3 regions of the Agrobacterium sp. 5Ca39 genome follow, and region 1 is predicted to be linked to each of the others. Evidence: predicted binding sites of a transcription regulator. Region 1 holds the regulator's gene; each other region holds the start of a gene.
What was found. The regulator LexA, encoded in region 1, represses DNA repair genes until DNA is damaged. The targets are predictions, from matches to a motif close to TGTTCNNNNTGTGTTCNG.
Positions count from the first base shown of each region.

Region 1 (5,196 bases):
ACGTTCTTCATGTCCCATGGCGCCAGGAACTGGCCTTTCTTGACATTGATGACTCGGCCGGTTTTTGCGGCGGCAACGAGAAGATCGGTCTGACGGCTGAGGAAGGCCGGGATCTGCAGCACATCCACCACTTCGGAAACGATGGCGCACTGTTCTTCGGTGTGAATGTCGGTCAGGACCGGAAAGCCGAATTCCTTCTTGAGATCGGCAAAGACCTGCATGGCACTGTCCAGACCGATGCCACGCTTGCCGGAAAGCGAGGTGCGGTTCGCCTTGTCGAAGGATGACTTGTAAACGAGGCCGATTCCGAGCCCGTCACAAAGCTCCTTCAAGACACCCGCAATCATGAAGGCGTGCTCCCGGCTTTCCATCTGGCAGGGGCCGGCGATCAGTGAAAAACGCTCGCTATTGCAAAAGGAAACCTTGCTGGCGCCCTGGCCGGCGGTGACTTTGAGATTGTTCGTGACGCTCATCTTTTTTCCTCGAAGGCGAAATCGACGCCCTGTCCGGGTGCTGCGGGCACCACCAGACGGCCGCCCGCTTCTGCGCTGGACACGCCATTAGCAGCAAGTACCGTCGCTGTCACGGCAAGATCGTCAACGGAAAAGACGACGCCCATGCCGCGCAGGCCCTCACCGTTTTTTCCCGCAGCCTTCGGGTCGACGCCAGAAAGGGCGGGTCTTTCACTCAGCCTCACCCTTGCATTGCCGGTTTCGAAAACGACATCACCATCCGGAGACACAACGCCGTTGCAGCCGAAAACCGTTTCTATCAAGTGGGTGTCACTCCGCGTACCGGAACACAGCACGATCTCGCGAAGGCCCAGAACTCCGTTCTGGTGACGTTCCAGTGCAGCACGGTCCCCCGGCAGTGCCTGCAGGCGTTGACAACTGAAGAGGAAGAAATCCGCAGCCGATCCGCTTGCCGCGAAAGCAAGCCGGAACGCCGCCTCGCCTGACGATCCGTCCGGCATTTGCATGGGCCGCGAAAATTCGAAGACCTCGCCGGCCGATACGCCGGACGCCACGAATCTCCGGTGATCGGCACGAGCGTCAGCAGTGGAGGCCACAAGGGCAGAAAAACCTTCCTGTCCGTACGATCGCCGGAATGCCTGATCCCTGCCGGTGAAAACATCGCCTCTCTCGACCGACGCGATATAGCTGACCCGGTCAGCAATTGTCAGAGGCTCCAGATAGGTGCCATCCCTGAAGAACACACAGGCATTCTCCGTGCCGAACGGATGGAGAGCCTGTGGCGCGACCGTAAAGCCAAGGACCTTGAGCCGCGCGGCCGCTACCGCAAGGTCCCGAGCGGGCAGAACGAGATGATCGACGCGATGCCTGTCAGCCATAAATCTTGCCTTTTTGACGCGCCCGGCGCAGATGCCGGGTATTGAAGCTGACAAAAGCACGAAGAGCGCCGGGAATGCAAATGACCGGCCTGCGCGTCGATTCCGGTATCGGCAAAGGCTGGAGTTCAAGAAAGCGACGGCATCCCGCCCGTCAGTCATCGTTTCCCGCTTCGGCGTTGTCCCTAAGATCAAATCACGATCAGAGACGCATCCTTCACGAAATTTTAGGGGATTGCGGAACACATATGGAACATATAGTGTTCGTTCTGTATTTGTTTCGCGACTTCAACGACGATTCTCAAGGGTGTTTTCCTCATGCTCACGCGCAAACAGCAGGAATTGCTTCTCTTCATTCATGAAAGAATGAAAGAGTCCGGCGTGCCGCCCTCCTTCGATGAAATGAAGGACGCACTCGATCTTGCCTCCAAATCCGGCATCCACCGGCTGATCACCGCTCTGGAAGAGCGAGGGTTCATTCGCCGGCTACCTAACAGGGCGCGAGCGCTTGAAGTGATCAAGCTGCCGGAGGCCTATGTGCCCGGTGCGAGGCCGCAACGGGGCTTCTCGCCGAGCGTTATTGAAGGCAGCCTCGGCAAGCCCAAGATGCCAGAGCCCGCCCCTGCCCCAAAGGCGCCTGCGAACGATATAGCAGGCGTGGCAACCGTGCCCGTCATGGGCCGGATCGCTGCCGGTGTGCCGATCTCAGCCATTCAGAACAATACGCATGACGTGGCGGTTCCGGTGGACATGCTTGGCTCGGGCGAACATTACGCGCTCGAGGTCAAGGGCGATTCGATGATCGAGGCCGGCATCTTCGATGGCGATACCGTCATCATTCGCAACGGTAACACCGCCAATCCCGGCGATATCATCGTGGCGCTGGTGGATGACGAGGAAGCGACGCTGAAGCGCTTCCGTCGCAAAGGCGCTTCGATCGCACTTGAAGCAGCAAACCCTGCCTATGAGACCCGCATTTTCGGACCTGATCGGGTTAAAATCCAGGGCAAGCTGGTAGGGCTGATCCGCCGGTATCATTGATGCTGCTGCCGGTCCGGATAAGGCCGGAGCGGTCGATGAGCGATAAATCAGGCCTTCAAGATGAACGGCGCGTCATTCCACTCGAGTGATGCGCCTTTTCTTTTTAATGGCGGCGAAGGCGGCTTTGCCAGAGGACGTCGGCAGGGATGGCGCCCCACCCATCAATTGGCGTTATGGGAGCGATGGATTCTTTGCGATATTCCGGGCCGGGCCGCTGGTATAAAAACCCGCTTCACAATCAGGAGACCCGCAATGTACGATCTTTATATCGCCAACAAGAATTACTCCTCCTGGTCGCTGAGGCCATGGGTCCTGATGCGCACGCTCGGTATCGCCTTCGAGGAGAAACTCGTCCCGTTTGGTGAAGGCGTGTCATTCTCCACCTTTTCCCCAACTGGCAAGGTGCCTTGCCTCGTCGATGATGGCGTGACGATTTGGGAGTCACTCTCGATCGCCGAATATCTTGCCGAACGTCATCAAGGGGTATGGGCAAGCGACAAGCATGCGAGAGCCTGGTCGCGGTCGGCAGCAAGCGAAATGCATGCGGGATTTTCGTCCCTTCGCAATCTCTACCCCATGTCCGTTGGCGTTCGTGTCAGACCGAACGTCAGCGATGCCGGGCTTGCGGCGGATATAAAGCGTGTCGATGCGTTGTGGAGCGAGGGCCTGTCGAATTTCGGCGGTCCCTATCTCGCCGGTCAGAAGTTCACGGCGGTGGATGCCTTCTACTGCCCTGTGGCACTCCGTTTCCAGACGTATGGCGCAGACCTTTCTCCTGCGGCAAAAGCCTATTGTGAGCGACTGCTCGCTCTGCCTTCCATGCGCGAATGGTATGAGGCGGGACTGAAGGAGACCTGGCGTGACGCGGCACATGAAGAGGAGATCGCCGGAATCGGCGAATTGACGATGGATCTACGCGCAAAGGCCTGACGATCCTTGCCGGTGGCGATCATTGCGACGCCGCCAGCAGACGGGTGATCGTTTCAGGCAATTCACGGTCGAAACGCCCGGTTTTCCAGTCATAATATCGATGTTCACTCCACGGGCGGTTTGCGCCCGCGGTTGACGCCCGTAGCCGACCGACAACGCCGGGCTGATCGCTCCTCGCGAAGTCTATCTCCACGGAACCGATGCGCCGCAATATGTCGCGGTTGAGGAGTAACGCGCCCGAGCGACACTGTGCAAACGACGTTCTGCGGGAAACAATGACGATGTCGGCAATGTCACATGCCTTTCCGGCGAGGCGGCCGTCTTCCAGTACGATGATCCATTCGCCGCTTTCCGCACGCGCCACGCACCAGCGACCTGACTTGCATGTAAAAATTCCAGGCGCTGCATCCTTCAACGCAGCCGCCATGTCTCGTCCCACAGCCTTTATTTCGTCCCGCGTGAGCTTTGATTTCTTGGTGAGTGCGATGCCGGACGCGGTTGGAACGTCTTTTCTGAGGATAACGGGCGCGAGCGGTTTCTCCGGAAGCAGCAGCGCCCTTTGCCACTGGTCATAGATGAAGCCATGCGGCCGGGTTTTTGTGGCATAAACCTTGTTCTCGTCCAGAAGCGCGACCAGAGAACCGTCTTCGTAAACGAGGAGATCGGGCAGATCGCGCTGAGATGTCGCTGCCGAGAGGCCGAAGGCAAGCAGCAGAGGCGGAATGCCCAAAAGCGCAAGGCGGCTGCGCAGCAGGGTCAGCAGCAGGAAGCCAGCCGAGGCGATGCCGATGAACCAGCCATGCGGACGTCCGGTCGCGGCGCTGCCACCCCAGGAGGCGACTTCGTCCGCGACCTCTATGACCAGCGCCATGCCATGGCCCATGACCTTCAGGAATGGCGCGTCGAGCCCGAACGGCATCAGCAGCATGGCAATCAGACCGAAGGGCATGACGATCAGCGACATGAGCGGCGTGGCGGCGAGATTGGCAAAAAGTCCGTAGGTGGTGACACGCTGGAAATGTTCGGCAGAATAGATTGCTGTCGAAAGCCCACCGATCAGCGACGTTGTGATAACGCCGCCGATCACGGCACCTGCCGTTTGCGCTACCGTCACCCAAGCCGGTTTTCGCCCGGTAAAAAGACGCTCGCGGTCAATGCGCCAGCGGCTCCAGGCTGCATAGGCAGAAACGAGCGCGATCGTTGCGGCAAATGACATCTGAAAGCTTGGACCCATCACTTCGGACGGGGACAGCGCCAGTATCACGAGGGCGGAGAGCGCAACATTTCTCAGGCTGAGCGAGGGCTGATCGAAGAGCACCGCAATCAGCATCACGGACATCATCAGCCAGGCCCGCTCGGCGGAAACTGCGAAACCGGAAATCAGATAGTAGCAAAGTGTCATCAGGAGCGCTGCGAAGGCGGATATCTTCTTGACCGGCCATCGCTGGGCAAAGGCTGGGAAAAGGCTGAATGCGAGCCTCATGCCGACAAAGAAGATGCCTGATGCCAAGGCCATGTTGAGCCCGGATATGGCAACGATATGAGCCAGCCCCGAGACCCGCAGCGCCTCCATGGTTTCCGGCGATATGGCTTGTCTCTCATCGGTGACGATGGATGCAGCGAAGGCACCCGCATCGCCGCCGATCGTCGTGCGAATGCGCTCGGCGACGGCGGCACGCAGGCGATAAAGCCACATGTCGGCCATCTCCAGCCAACCCTCGGCCCCAAGGTCCGCCGTCGCCACCGCCTGGGGCGGCTGATAAAAAAAGCCTGTCGCGCCGATGCCCCGGAAATAGGATGAAAAGGCAAAGTCGTTCAATCCCGGCAAAGCCGGTCCGGACGGTGGAGAGAGCCGTGCCTTGCCGCGTATGGTCGCG
Region 1 covers NZ_AP026436.1:1,028,221-1,033,416, reverse strand. Annotated here, with positions in the region: gene kdsA (3-deoxy-8-phosphooctulonate synthase) at 1-473, opposite strand, end outside; gene ACZ47E_RS05045 (VOC family protein) at 470-1,351, opposite strand; gene lexA (transcriptional repressor LexA) at 1,667-2,389, shown strand; gene ACZ47E_RS05035 (glutathione S-transferase family protein) at 2,642-3,319, shown strand; gene ACZ47E_RS05030 (ComEC/Rec2 family competence protein) at 3,339-5,196, opposite strand, start outside.

Region 2 (5,196 bases), 650 kb from region 1:
TGAATTTTCGGGCGCAGGCGACATGGCTGAGATAGCAACCGATTTCCGGAGGTGACGTGCGGCGGCCATGCATCAGCATATAGGAAATTTCGCTGAATTCCGGGATTGGATAATTCAGCTCCCTGCCATTGACGCCTGGGATGCGCTCCGCCTTGAGACCCATGGCATCAAGGCGCGCGGTCATATCCGCGAGGCGCTTGGTGGCGCCGTCCATGTTGATCAGGAAAACCGCAAGCTTGCGCTGGCTTTTCGGCAATATATGCAAAGCAGTCCTCACCCGGTTCTCACATCCCATTGCAACTCCTTTATTGCAATGGCGTGACGTGGGCTATGGGAAAAGCGGCCTTCAGGCACTCATAGTTGTTGAATCAAACCTTTTCCACAAATCCATCCAAAACGCGCTTCTGGCCGGCGCGGTCGAAGTCGATGGTGAGCTTGTTCCCCTCGATGGCAGCGATATTGCCGTTGCCGAACTTGATGTGGAAGACGCGGTCGCCGACGAAGAATTTTGACGGCGTGTGGGCCACGGATTTGGCCACCAGTTCCCCATCGATGGTGCGGGTGCGCGGGCCGCTTTCGCCATAACCGATTCGTTCCACCGCATGGCCGGAGCGCGTGCCCCAGTTGTCGCGGGTGGCATCGCTACGGTTCTGCTGCGCACGCTTCCAGCCCGGGGTGGAATAGGTGTTCGCAAAGGGATCTGCCTTGTCGAAACGCGATTGTCCGTAGCCACCACGCCCGCCATAACCGCCGTAATTGCTGTCGGATGCTGCGACATCGACATGGGCGGGCGGCAGTTCATCCAGAAAGCGCGAGGGCAGGGTGGATTGCCACAGCCCGTGAATGCGCCGGTTCGAGACGAACCAGATATGGCAGAGTTTCTTGGCACGCGTAATGCCGACATAGGCAAGACGACGTTCTTCCTCCAGACCGGAGCGGCCGCCTTCATCCAGCGCCCGCTGGTGCGGAAACAGGCCTTCTTCCCAGCCGGGCAGGAAGACGGTGTCGAATTCCAGACCCTTGGCGGAATGCAGCGTCATGATGGAGACGGCATCGAGATTTTCGTTCTGCTCGGCATCCATGACGAGGGCGACATGCTCGAGGAAACCGCGCATGCTTTCAAAGGCTTCCATCGAGCGGATGAGTTCCTTCAGGTTCTCAAGGCGTCCGGGCGCTTCGGCCGTCTTGTCGGCCTGCCACATGGCGGTATAGCCGCTTTCGTCGAGAATCTGCTCGGCAAGCGTGGTGTGCTCGGTGTTTTCGAGCAGACCCTGCCAGCGGCGGAAATCCTGCACCACATCGAACAGCGCCTTGCGCGCCTTCGGCTTCAGCTCGTCGGTTTCGATGATGTCGGCCGCCGCCGCCAGCATCGGAATGTCGCGGGCACGCGCATAGTCGTGCAGGTTGCGGATCGTCGTATCGCCAAGGCCGCGCTTCGGCGTATTGACGATCCGCTCGAAGGCGAGATCGTCGGCCGGCTGGCAGACGAGGCGAAAATAGGCCATGGCATCGCGGATTTCGAGGCGCTCATAAAAGCGCGGGCCGCCGATGACGCGGTAATTGAGGCCGAGCGTGACAAAACGGTCTTCGAATTCGCGCATCTGGAAGGAGGCGCGGACGAGGATCGCCATGTCGTTCAGCAGGTGACCCTTGCGCTGAAGCTGCTCGATCTCTTCGCCGACTGCGCGGGCTTCCTCCTCGGAATCCCAGGCCGCATGCACCACGACCTTTTCGTCGTCAGGGCTGCTGCGTTCGGTAAACAGCGTCTTGCTGAGGCGTCCCTCATTATGCGCGATGAGGTGGCCGGCCGCGCCGAGAATATGCTCGGTGGAGCGGTAATTGCGTTCGAGCTTGATGACCTTGGCGCCGGGAAAATCCTTGTCGAAGCGCAGGATGTTGTCCACTTCCGCGCCGCGCCAGCCATAGATCGACTGGTCGTCGTCACCCACACAGCAGACGTTTTGCGGCTCGCCCTTGGCGCGCTGCGCAAGCAGCCGCAGCCACATATATTGCGCCGTGTTGGTGTCCTGATATTCGTCCACCAGAATGTAACGGAACTTCTGGTGATACTCCTTCAGAATATCCGTATGGCGGCGGAAGATGCTGATCGGGTGCATCAAAAGGTCGCCGAAGTCGCAGGCATTCAGCGTTTTCAGCCGGTTCTGATAGGCGGTATAGAGCTCGCGGCCCTTGCCATTGGCGAAGGCGCGGCTGTCTCCTTCAGGAATATCCGGCGGCGTCAGGCCCTTGTTCTTCCAGCCGTCGATCATGCCGGCGAACTGTTTGGCCGGCCAGCGCTTGTCATCGAGTCCTTCGGCCTGAATGAGCTGCTTGATCAGCCGCACCACGTCATCCGTATCGAGAATGGTGAAATCCGACTTCAGGCCGACGAGTTCGGCGTGACGACGCAACAGCTTGACGCCGATGGAGTGGAACGTGCCGAGCCAGGGCATGCCCTCGACCGCGCCGCCGACGAGAACGCCGATGCGTTCCTTCATCTCGCGGGCGGCCTTGTTGGTGAAGGTCACGGCAAGGATCTGGCTGGGATAGGCCCGGCCCGTTGCGAGAATATGGGCAATGCGGGTTGTCAGAACACGGGTCTTGCCGGTGCCGGCGCCGGCGAGGACGAGAACCGGCCCGTCCAGCGTTTCCACGGCATCGCGCTGTTCCGGGTTGAGGCCGGACAGATAATCGGGTGCGGCACGCGTTTGATCGCGCGCAGCCATGGCGCGGGCGGCAATGCCAAGCCCGCCGCCGTTTTCCGAAGGGGCATTGTTCGTTGCCCTGCGCGGCGCCACGGGTTCCTCATCGAAGAACGGCATATCGTCAAAACTGTTGCTCATGCGGCCCAATGTAGTGATTCGGGATATAAAGGCCAGAACCGCGTTCTGCTTTTATTCCGGTATCGCCGCTCAAAACGCCTATTCCAAGGCATTATTTCGGGTTCATGCCCTCTGGTCGGCATCAAAAGCGGCATCGACAGGCACTTGAAGGGCCACCGCAAGCTGGTTGGTCTTGGCGGCGAGCGCGATAATCCGCATCAGATCGGCATGCTGTTCATTCGTCATGCCCTTGGCTTTCGCGGCCGCCGTATGGGAATGAGCACAGTACGAGCAGCCATTGGTGACGGACACTGCGATGTAAAGCATTTCCTTCACCAGAGGGTCGAGCGCCGAGGGTGTCGCCATCACCGCCTTGACCTCGCCCCATGTCTTTTCCAGAAGATCAGGATCAAAGGCGAGGTAAAGCCACATATTGTTGATGAAGTCCGATTTGCGGGTGGTGCGGATATCATCGAACACCGCTTTCACGCGCGGATCGGCTTCGGGATTTTGTGTTTTCGTGACGGTGCTCATGGCTTCCTCCGGCTCATTTCGTGCTGACAGACTACCGCGCTGAACAATATTTGCGATAATATAGCGTTTATGGTGTGTTCGACGAGAATCCATCACAAATTACAATTACGTAAGAAACGTATTTGTGCGTTGCCTCGTTTTAAACGACGGGGAATACTGCTGATGTCCCGAAGCCTGAGCTTCAGGGGCTTTCTTATGCTGCGATGATCAACCGGAGAACTATATGCGGGTCTGGAAACAGGTGGGTGTCAGTCTGGCCGTGGTGGGGGCAGGTCTCTGTCTCTGGGGCGTCTATTCGCCCGACGCCCGCAATATGCTCGCCAGCATCGGGCTGGTCAAAGCACCCGCTGCTTCGGTCGAAGTCGCCGCAGCCGGCGGACCGGCGGCCGGCGCGCCGACGGGACAGAATGCGGGTGGCGCACGCCGCAACAATAACGCCACACTGGTTGTGACCGCCCCTGTGAAGAAAGGCACGGTCAACGACCGGTTGAACGCCATCGGCAATGGCGAGGCGATCCAGTCCGTCGTCGTCATGCCGCAGGTTTCCGGCACGCTTTCTGAAATTCGTACATCGTCCGGTGCACGCGTCGTGAAGGGGCAGGTGCTGGCGCGGCTCGATGACGAGGAGCAGGTGATCGAACGCGACAAGGCGCAGGTGGCGCTGCGCAGCGCCGTCGAAAAATCCAGTTCCTACAAGAACCTGAAATCCGTTTCGCGCCTCGACGTACTGGATGCCCAGATTGCCGAAGAAGCCGCCAAGCTTGCGCTGAGCACCGCCGAACTCAATCTCAAGCGGCGTGATATCGTCGCGCCCATCGAAGGCGTGGCCGGTATCGTCGCCGCCAATATCGGTGACAATGTCACGACGCAGTCCACCATTGTCAGCATTGACGACCGGTCTGAAATTCTCGTCAATTTCTGGGCTCCCGAGCGTTTTGCGACTGCGATCAAGATCGGCATGCCGGTGGAGGCCACGTCGATTTCGCGCCCGGGTGAGACTTTCAAGGGGGAGATCGAGGCCGTCGACAACCGTGTCGACGAGGCGAGCCGCACCATCCGCATCCGGGCAAAGTTCGGAAATGAGAAGGATGAGTTGAGGGCGGGCATGTCATTCGGCGTCACCATGCGCTTCGCCGGGGAAACTTATGCCTCGGTTGATCCGCTGGCCGTGCAGTGGGATGCGGAAGGCTCCTATGTCTGGCGTGTGGCTGACAATAAATCCAACAAGGTGCGGGTGCAGATCGTGCAGCGCAACCCGGATGCCGTTCTCGTCAAGGCTGAACTGGCGGAAGGCGAACCTGTCGTTATTGAGGGCCTGCAGCGCGTGCGCGAAGGCGCGGCGGTGCGGGTCGGCAACCAGCCCAAGCCCGAGGAGGTTGCCAGCCAATGACGACCCAGCCGCCTTCCGGTCAGGATTCCAAGCTCGCCTTTACCGCATTGTTCGTGCGTCGGCCAATTCTGGCGGCGGTCCTTAACACGCTGCTGGTCGTTGCCGGCCTCGCGGCTCTGGTCGGCGTCGAGGTGCGCGAACTGCCCGACGTCGACCGGCCGACGATCAGCGTCAGGACCACGTATGAAGGTGCCGCGCCTGAAACGATCGATCAGGAGGTAACGCAGACCATCGAAGGTGCGGTGGCGCGTGTCAGCGGCATCAAATCCATCGCGTCCAACTCACAATTCGGCACCAGCCGCGTGACGATGGAATTCGGCGACAATGTCGACATGGCCGTTGCGGCCAATGATGTGCGCGATGCCATTGGCCGCGTCACCAACCAGTTGCCTGACGATGCTGACGAGCCGCAGATCATCAAGGCGGATTCCGACAGCCAGCCGATCATGC
Region 2 covers NZ_AP026436.1:1,673,848-1,679,043, reverse strand. Annotated here, with positions in the region: gene ACZ47E_RS08470 (glycosyltransferase family 25 protein) at 1-265, opposite strand, end outside; gene ACZ47E_RS08465 (ATP-dependent helicase) at 369-2,843, opposite strand; gene ACZ47E_RS08460 (carboxymuconolactone decarboxylase family protein) at 2,946-3,356, opposite strand; gene ACZ47E_RS08455 (efflux RND transporter periplasmic adaptor subunit) at 3,580-4,746, shown strand; gene ACZ47E_RS08450 (efflux RND transporter permease subunit) at 4,743-5,196, shown strand, end outside.
Region 2: the regulator LexA is predicted to act here: its motif matches at 2,885-2,902, upstream of ACZ47E_RS08465 (ATP-dependent helicase).

Region 3 (5,196 bases), on a different replicon from region 1:
AAAAGAGCACGGATGACGCTCCAAACGTTGCCTGGCGCTTGGCGACGCGCTGCGCAAGTTCAGCCGGGAAGCCCTCGGCACGGCTTGCATCAAAACGGTTGAGATCTAGAATTTCCTTGGTGGCGACGCTCATCGGGCTCTCCTCAACGGTGTTCGGCCAGATAGCGCTCCGCGAGCGCCACGGTACCATCGGTATAGCCTGTTCCCATGGACTGGGCCGTCGGCGTTTCAGCATGGGAAGCGATCCACGCGGTGAGTTGCATGCGGCGAAGCATGATGAACATCGGCAGGGCCGCCTCATGTTGCTCATCAAGAGCGGTGACGCGCCGATAGCCTTCGAGCCAGGCGGCTTTGAGGTCGGGGATGAAAGGCTCATGTTCCATGAAGCTGATCGAGGCTGCAAAATCGTAGGCGTACCAGGACAGACCGCAATCATCGAAATCGATCACTCCCAGTCTGCCATTATCGACCAGAAGGTTGGCGGCGCGCATGTCGCAATGAACGAGGCCGAAGCGGTCCTCACCATAGCCGTAAGCGGAGGTCTGGGCTTCGAGCAGCTTGTGCGTTCTCTCTAAAACGGACTTGCCGCCGAGCGTCAGTCCGAGGGCGTCACGCCAGTCACCCCAATAGGCACCGTCCCCCAGAATCCGGTTGAAGCTCCATGTCTTGCGGACGAAGTTCTCCGGTCGCGTCCATCTGCGGCTGTGGGCGTGCAGTTTCGCATTGATTTCACCGAGTGTCCTGTACCAGTGGACGAGGTCTGACTCAGCATCTGGCTCCTTGCCCGCCATATATTCGAAGGCGACGGCATGGCGCATGGTTTCGCCGTCCGAGAAGACTTGAAGGAGGCTGCCGTCGTTTGCCGTGACTGGCCGCGGCGTAACAACGACCCCATCTTGCCGTAGCGCATCAATCCATGCGAGCTCGGACAGTATCTCCGCTTCAGTATGGTAGTCAGGGCGATGCACACGCACGATCAGATCGCTTCCAGTGGTCTCGTCAGCGATACGGAAGGTCGCGTTCTCGGAGATCGTCAGGAGCGTCAGGGTTGCGTCCGGCGAGACGCCCCATACTGGCGAGAGGTCCTTGAGGCCTTGTCCCAACCTGGAAAGAAAATCTGTATGATACAACATTTATCGCGCCTGTTTTGATCATGATTGGCAAATCCAACAATATTAATGTTGTAATTGCAACATTTAATCCAAACCCATTGATGTTTTTTGGATGTTCAAAGCGGCTGCTCGTGGCGACGTTCGCGACATCATCGGAAGGCTGATGAACATCATTGGGGTGGTGACGACCGCCCGGCGTCCGGTCGCCATCAGCGGCCGCCTCGGCGCTCCGGGGGCGATCGATCAGGGTGGCCGCTCCGAGGACTCTCGGATACTGCTCTTTCCTCGCTTTGCCTGCGGAGGCAGCGACGCGATCAAGCCAACCCAGCTGACGCGCACGTCGCCTAAATCAACTCAGGCCCCGAAGCACATTCTTCTGATCAAAAACCCAGGCCCAGCTGCGATTGGTCCTCGTATTCAGCCTCTTTGTCATTGGTGAGCGACGACAGCGTTACCCCAAGGAGCCGGACCGGCCGTTTGAATGGATAGACACCGGCCAGCAGGGTATTGGCCGCGTCTAGAATGTCTTCGGCGTTCGAATAGGGGATGGCAGTTGTCCTGCTCCGCGTCGCCTGGGTGAAGTCGGAATATTTGATTTTCACGGTCACCGTCTTGCCGCTGAAACCCTTGGCCTCGCAATAGGACCAAACCTTTTCCGCAAGTGGCCGGAGTTCCCTGGTTGCGAGCTCGAGGTCATCGATGTCCGCGGTAAATGTATCTTCCGCGCCGACCGACTTACGCACGCGGTCTGGTCTGACCTGCCGCTCATCGATGCCCCGGGCAATGCCATAGAAGTACGGACCGGACTTCCCGAAATGCTCAACCAGAAACGGCAAGGATTTTGCTTTCAGATCCGCTCCGGTCTCAATACCAAGCCGGTGCATCTTTTCCGCCGTAGCCGGGCCGACGCCATGGAATTTCTTGACTGCGAGCTGTTCGACAAAGGCCGGACCGTTCTTCGGCGTAATCACCGCCTGACCGTTCGGCTTGTTCAGATCGGACGCCATTTTTGCCAGGAACTTGTTATAGGAGATGCCGGCCGAAGCGTTCAGCCCGGTCACCGCCTTGATCCGGGCGCGGATTTCCAGAGCGATTTCAGTGGCAATTGGCATATCCTTGAGATTTTCGGTGACGTCGAGATAGGCCTCGTCGAGCGACAGAGGTTCGATGAGCGGCGTATATTCCGCAAAAATCTCGCGTATCTGCTGGGAGACGGCGCGGTAGACTTCAAATCGTGGTTTCACGAAGATCAAATCAGGGCATTTTCGAGCCGCCGTGACCGACGGCATTGCCGAGCGCACCCCAAATTCCCGTGCCTCGTAACTTGCTGCTGCAACGACGCCACGGGCAGCCGCTCCGCCAACAGCGAGGGGTTTGCCGCGCAGTTCAGGATTGTCGCGCTGCTCAACCGAAGCGTAGAAGGCATCCATGTCGACATGGATGATTTTTCTGGCGGCTGAGGCGGTGGTGAGGTCCATTGCAACCAAGTTCGCGGAGAGAAACGAAACAAGAACATAACAGCTTGCGACGTGACATCCAAGTCACCATTCGCAGTTAGGGTCATAATGGTGTTGCCGGAACGGAAGCGACGTCGTCTGATTACAATGGGTTTCAGAACCCATACATTGCCGAAATCGGTCAGGGCGGCATCCCAGGAGGCGCGGACAAATTTGCGAGGATCGTGTGCCGTGCAATTCACTCTCCTTATGGCGTGTCCATGCTGTGAGGTTAAGATTCAGTTTGGCGGCGTGCCGATGAACCTGTTCATGATCACGATTGGCACGACATAGCCGTTGTCCACCATGAGGATCCGCGAGAGCACTCTTACACTCTCTTGATCATCAGGGTGGTCGGCGACAGAGGCGTCCCGCCATCTGGACGATGGCAGGAAGCGCGTTATCGATGCGTTTGCTGGAATTTCGCGTAGTACTCGTCAGCCATCTTACGGAGCGATCGGCCAATCGCCGCGTACTCGTACTCGTTGAGATTGGCAAGCGACGCCCGACCAGAAGGGTGCTGGGTTCCAAAGCCGCGTCCCGGCAGCAAAACGATTCCGGTCTCATCGGCAATTCTGAACAGCAGCTCGTTCGGCGAAAATTCGTGTCTGACCCATGCTGCAAACTCGTCGCCAAAAAGCCGGCGGGAAATCTTCTCAAGATCCAGCAAGGTATAATAATCGACCGAATTTTCGTCGTCGGGAGTGTCCAGGCCGAGCTCAGCGTAGAGGGCTGCCTGTCTGCGCCGGATAAGTCGCTTCAGTGTTTTCTTGTAGTTGTCGTTTTCGTCCATAAGCGCGAATAACGAAAACAGCACCGTTTGGACCTGCTGAGGCGTTGAGAGCCCTGCGGTGTGATTGAGCGCCACGGTACGGCTGTCAGCAACCAAGCGGTCGATAAACCTCAATGCCGAAACGTCTGTGACAATCGATGAATACCGCTTGTCGAGCGACGCTTTGTCTTCCTCCGGCAAGTTCCTGATCGCTTGATCGATCACGTTGTCCCGTCTTAATGCGATGGTTCCCAGCCGCCAACCCGTAGCTCCGAAGTATTTCGAGTAAGAGTAGACCAGGATCGTGTTTTTTGGGCAGACGGAGAACAGCGATTTGAAGTCGTCCGCGAAAGTCCCGTAGACGTCGTCGGTTAATATCATCAAGTCTGGCCGATGATTGTCGACGATGTCGGCGATCTTTTCCAGGCTCCGTTGATCGAGCTTTACCGATGGAGGGTTGCTTGGGTTGATGCAGAAAAAAATCTTGATCGAGGGGTCTTTAAGCTTTTCGAGTTCGGAGTCCGGATACTGCCAGCCAGCCTCTGGGTCCGCACTGATCGAAACCTCTTCAAGCCCGTATGCGTCCAGTTGTGGAATCTCGATATACGGCGTGAACACAGGCATACCGATAGCCACCTTGTCCGATTTTTTGATCAGACGGTTTTTCTGCAGCGTGTCAAAAACATACGTCATTGCTGCCGTTCCGCCCTCAGTGGCAAAAACGTCTATGTCCTGGGGCGATATTTGTCCGCCGATCATCTCTTTCGCTAAATACTGACGGACAATCTGTTCACTGACACGCAGCATGCGCGGCGGAACAGGATAGTTGCAGCCCAATATGCCTTCCACCATCTCGTGGAGGAAATCGGAAGCGGAAAGTCCGAGCTGGTCACGCACGTAACTTATGGCGCGACCAAGAAACACGACGCCTTCCTGGTCTCGATTGTCTGAGACGAAGCGTTCGAATCGCGCTTCGATGCCTTCTATGCGCGGTAAGCCACCTAGGTGCTGCTCCATGTAGGAGTATGAGAGCTCTGATTCCGCAACAGCGAATAGGCCGAGCCTGAAAAAGCCTCGCCGGGGCAGGGTTGCCAGAAAATTCGGGTTACCGCGTCCCGCGTTCAGCATTTGTTTTTCTTTTTTCGTGGACGCCAGTTTGATGAGCTCGTCTTTGAGTTCGAAGGGGCTGAGTTTTGCGAACTGACTGTAATCGTTCATACTTCTCTCTCCTGTCTGTTAAACGAGTGCCACCACGAGTGGGCCCAGCAACGTCAGGAAAACGTTGGCAAGTGCATACGTTATGGCAAAAGGGGTCGTGGGAATGGAGTTTCCCGCTTTATCGAGGATTTCTCCGAAGGCGGGATTGGCGCTTCGAGATCCACTCAGAGCACCAGCGAAAACCGCGACGTTGTCATACTTTAGAAGGTAGCGACCGACGAGCATTGTTATCAACAGCGGGAGCACCGTGACGACGACGCCTATCGCAAATATCGAAAGACCACTTTCGGCGACGGTGTGTACCGCTTGTTGACCTGACTGTAGGCCGACCACGGCCACGAACCCTGCCAAACCGAGATCTCTCAGGAGAGTTGATGCGGGTGTTGGCATGTTGCCAAGCGTCATATTACGGCTGCGATACCAGCCAAATACGAGACCGGCGAGCAAAGCCCCGCCGCCCGCGCCAAGCGTTAGCGGGACCGAACCGATCCGCAACACGAGAAGACCAACCAGCAGGCCGATGGCCACACCAAACCCGTGGTATACGAAGTCTGTCTTGTCACTCGGAGTTATGACGTTGCCAACTTTGTTCGAGAGG
Region 3 covers NZ_AP026437.1:2,068,813-2,074,008, reverse strand. Annotated here, with positions in the region: gene ACZ47E_RS23230 (aspartate aminotransferase family protein) at 1-133, opposite strand, end outside; gene ACZ47E_RS23225 (phosphotransferase enzyme family protein) at 144-1,133, opposite strand; gene dinB (DNA polymerase IV) at 1,493-2,590, opposite strand; gene ACZ47E_RS23215 (bifunctional aspartate transaminase/aspartate 4-decarboxylase) at 3,009-4,598, opposite strand; gene aspT (aspartate-alanine antiporter) at 4,617-5,196, opposite strand, start outside.
Region 3: the regulator LexA is predicted to act here: its motif matches at 2,610-2,627, upstream of dinB (DNA polymerase IV).